One region of the Candidatus Pelagibacter sp. HIMB1483 genome, then DNA from elsewhere that is predicted to be linked to it. Evidence: riboswitches for the same ligand, from Rfam matches in the RefSeq annotation. Region 1 holds a riboswitch; the other holds the start of a gene.
What was found. A riboswitch is a leader RNA that binds a small molecule or an ion and turns the genes downstream of it on or off. The one in region 1 is predicted to bind S-adenosylmethionine.
Positions count from the first base shown of each region.

Region 1 (2,205 bases):
TATAACAGTTTAAAATTAAAAAAAAATTATCTTTTAGAAAACTGGAAACTTCTTCTTGCTTTTCTTCTTCCAGGTTTTTTTCTTTCAACTGCCCTAGAATCTCTAGTGGTCAGTTTTTCCGTTCTTAGGGTTGATTTAAGATTCTCATCAAATAAGACCAAAGCTTTTGAGATACCATGTACCATAGCTCCTGCCTGTCCTGTGGGACCACCACCTTTAACATTACATCTCACATCAAATTCTGTAGGCTGATTAATTATCTCAAATGGTCTTGTAATTTGCATTTTATGATTATCACTTGAAAAATAGTCACTATAAAGTTTACCGTTAACGTATATTCTTCCAGTACCTTTTTTTAACCAAACTCTAGCAATTGAAGTTTTTCTTCTTCCTGTTGCGTACTTACTATCTTTAAAATCTAGTTTTAATTTAGGTGTTTTTGTTGTTGTTTGAGTATTTTCCATATTAATTTCTAATTATGTTTTTGTTATTTAATTTGTTTAATTCAATAATTTTTGGATTTTGAGCTGAATGCGGATGATCATTGCCTGAGTAAATCTTTAATTTAGTTAATTGTTTTCTCCCTAATACACCACCTGGCAACATTCTCTTAACTGCTAATTTTAAAGCTTCACCAGGTTTTTTTTCATGTAATTTTTCAGGTGTAGTTTCTTTAATGCCCCCTGGATGTCCAGTATGTCTATAATATTTTTTATTTTGAAATTTTTTACCTGTAAATTTTGCTTGTTCAATATTTTTAACAACAACAAAATCCCCATGATCCATATGAGGTGTATAAGTTGTTTTATTTTTACCTCTAATAATCTTTGAAACTATTGTTGCAAGTCTTCCAACCACAGCATTTTTGGCATCAATTTCGTACCAAGAAGAGGATATTTGATCTTTTTTTACAAATTTTGTCATTGTGCGAGGATTAATACTATTATTAACTCCAAAGTCAATTTGATATTTGCCTTGTAAAATAACTCTAATCTGTTAAAAAAACACTGCCGATTTGATCCTATTGCGGGCATATAACTGCTAAAAAGGAATTTTTCATAACATAATCGGTAGGCATTTGAACTGTATTGTGCGCCTTACACAAAGTTAAAGCACTAAAAAAGGAGTAGATGATGAGTAAAAAAAGAAATAACCCTGAGACCATAGCTATACATGGTGGTGATTACAGAAGTGATCCAGCAACAAATGCTGTCGCTGTTCCAATTTATAGAACAACTTCTTATCAATTTAATAGTGTAGATCATGCGGCCAATCTTTTCGCATTAAAAGAGTTTGGTAATATTTACACAAGGATAATGAATCCCACAAATGATGTTTTAGAAAAAAGAATTGCAGCACTTGAAGGAGGTTTGGCCTGTTTAACAGTTTCTTCTGGACAAACTGCATCATTATTTTCAATATTAAATGTTGCCCAAGCTGGTGATAATATTATTAGTTCAACAGATTTATATGGTGGAACTGTATCTTTGTTTACACACACACTAAGTAAACTTGGTATTGAAATAAGATATGCTGATCCAAAAGATCCTAAAAATTTTGAAAAAAAAATCGACGATAAAACTAGAGCTTTTTATGGAGAAACTTTACCAAATCCATACTTAAGGGTTTTTCCGATTAAAGAAGTTTCAGATATAGGCAAAAAATACAATATCCCTCTAATAATGGATAACACTGCAGCACCTGTAATTTGTAAACCAATTGAGCATGGTGCCGCCGTAGTTATTCATTCACTAACAAAATATATCGGTGGTCACGGAACTGCTATTGCTGGAAGTATTGTTGATAGTGGAAATTTTGATTGGACAGCTGATCCCAAAAGACAACCTTTGTTTAACGAACCAGATGCTAGTTATAATGGTGCTGTTTGGGGAAAAGTTGTACCTGAACTCACTGGGGCAAATGTTCCTTTTGCAGTGAGAGCTCGAGTTTGTTTGTTAAGAGACTTAGGTTCAGCATGTTCACCAGATAATGCTTTTGCTATTATTCAAGGACTTGAAACTGTTGCTTTAAGAATGAAACAACATTGTGCAAATGCGGAATATGTTGTTGATTTTCTTAAGAAACACAAAGAAGTAACTAAAGTTATATACTCTACAGAACATGATAAACCAATTGCTGATAGAGCTAAACAATATCTTAAAGGTGGAAACGGTCCAATGGTAGGAATTGAACTGAAAGGTGGTA
Region 1 covers NZ_JBNAIM010000002.1:737,751-739,955, forward strand. Annotated here, with positions in the region: gene rpsI (30S ribosomal protein S9) at 27-464, opposite strand; gene rplM (50S ribosomal protein L13) at 466-924, opposite strand; SAM riboswitch class V at 1,064-1,130, shown strand; gene ACTTAV_RS04580 (O-acetylhomoserine aminocarboxypropyltransferase/cysteine synthase family protein) at 1,134-2,205, shown strand, end outside.

Region 2 (2,205 bases), 450 kb from region 1:
CCTGCTGTCATTCTACCTTCACCACCAGTGCTATCTTTGTGTTCAAAATCACCTGCCAACATATATGTAACAGTTTCAATCCCTCTGTGCGGATGTGGAGGAAAACCAGCAATATAGTCTTCACTATTTTCTGAACCAAATTCATCCAACATCAAAAAGGGATCAAAATAATTTGGTTCAACTCCAATACTTCTCTTAAGCTTAACACCAGCTCCATCAGAAGCAGGGATAGGATCAATAATTTGTTTTACTTCAATATTTTTCATGTCATTCAAATAATTAATTAAATATTTATTTCAAGGTTACTTTTTGTCTAAACAATAACCTTTAGCACCATTCACAACTAAAAATAAAAATCCACCTGCTAAAGCGATGTTTTTCATAAATGCAATAAATTGCATTTGATCTGAAAAATCATTGTGAAAGATAACAGCAGTAGCTATACAAAACAAACTTAGAGCTCCAGCAGCAATTCTTGTTTGATAACCAACAATAATCAATATTGGTCCAGCTATTTCTAAAATAATTGCTGGTATCAATAAAAATCCAGGAAGCCCAAAACTTTCCATCCAACCAACTGTTCCCTCATAATTTCCTATTTTATGAAATCCACTTAATAAAAAAACTATAGAGATAAAAATTCTACCAATTAAATCCAATATATTTGTCATATTCTATTTATTGTGTGATCCATCACAGAATGGCTGATTGTTAGTTTGTTTGCAAGTACAAAAAAACATTTTTTTTGTCGCTTCAGCTTTATATGCAACAGGATTAAATTCAGAACCTTTGTGAGAGCCATCACAAAAAGGTTGTTTTGAACTTTTACCACAACTACACCAAAAATAAGATTTGCCTTCTTCAACTTCTACTGCAATTGCTCCGTTACCTGCTCTTTGTCCTTTAGTCATAAATTAATATCCTTAGCTATTACTTAATAAGTTTTATTTTGTTGATTTAAATATAGCTTTATGTTATAAATAAATATAGCGCCGATTTAAGTTAAATTGCGGGCGCTTTAAAAATCCAGCTAAAGCGACGCTTCAACCACCGCTTCAGCTGGTGGTTTTTTTTTGAACTTCCAAAACTAAACCGGGTATTTGAACCATATTGTGCACCTTGCATTATGCTAAAGCACTAAAAAGGAGAGAAGAGACAATTTTTTACCCTCTTGGTTTTTTATTAGTCTCTTTTCTCCATTTATTTATTGGAGGAAAGAAAATGGCTAATGAATTAAAACAAAGATTAGATAAAGGACCTGTAATTTGTGCAGAGGGTTTTTTATTTGAAATTGAAAGAAGAGGCTACATGGCATCAGGAGAGTTTGTGCCAATGGTTTCTTTAGATCATCCTGAAGTACTTGAAAATTTACATAGAGAATTTCAACATGCAGGCTCTGATGTTGTTGAAGCATTTACTTACAATGGACATCGAGAAAAAATGAGAGTAATTGGCAAGGAAGAATTACTTGAACCTTTAAATCGTGCAGCTTTAAAAATAGCAAAAAAAGTTGCATTAGATACACCCAAAGGATCGAAACCAAATTTGATGGCAGGAAATATTTCTAATTCTAACATTTGGAAAGAAAATGACAAACAATCTCAAAAAGAAGTTGAGAGTATGTTTTCTGAAATGATTGGATGGGCAGTAGATGAAGGAGCAGATATACTTATTGGTGAAACTTTTTATTATGCCGAAGAAGCTTTCAAAGCTCTTGAGGTTATGAAAAAAGCAAATCTTCCAACTGTATTAACTATTTCTCCAATGGGTGAAAATGTAATGCGAGATGGAAATTCTGTTGTTGATACTTGTAAAGAATTAGAGCAAAAAGGTGCGGATGTAGTTGGTTTAAATTGTTTTAGAGGACCAGCAACCATGTTTCCTTTTTTAAAAGAAATAAGAAAAGCCGTTAAGTGTCATGTAGGAGCTTTACCTATTCCTTATAGAACTAACGATCAACATCCAACTTTTTTCAATTTACCAGATAGAGATGATTGTTCTTGTCCATCTCCACATGGAAGAACATTTCCAACAGCACTTGATCCACATTTTTGTAACAGATATGAGATTGGAAAATTTGCAAAAGACGCTCATGAACTAGGCATAAACTATCTTGGTGTTTGCTGTGGTGCTAACCCAATGTTGATAAGAGAAGTTGCAGAGTCAATTGGATTAAAAGTTCCTGCAAGTAAGTATAGAGAAAAT
Region 2 covers NZ_JBNAIM010000002.1:285,821-288,025, forward strand. Annotated here, with positions in the region: gene ACTTAV_RS02165 (pirin family protein) at 1-266, opposite strand, end outside; gene ACTTAV_RS02170 (DoxX family protein) at 303-671, opposite strand; gene ACTTAV_RS02175 (CDGSH iron-sulfur domain-containing protein) at 675-911, opposite strand; SAM riboswitch class V at 1,086-1,151, shown strand; gene ACTTAV_RS02180 (homocysteine S-methyltransferase family protein) at 1,222-2,205, shown strand, end outside.
Region 2: linked by a shared signal. The riboswitch ahead of ACTTAV_RS02180 (homocysteine S-methyltransferase family protein) and the one ahead of ACTTAV_RS04580 (O-acetylhomoserine aminocarboxypropyltransferase/cysteine synthase family protein) in region 1 are both predicted to bind S-adenosylmethionine.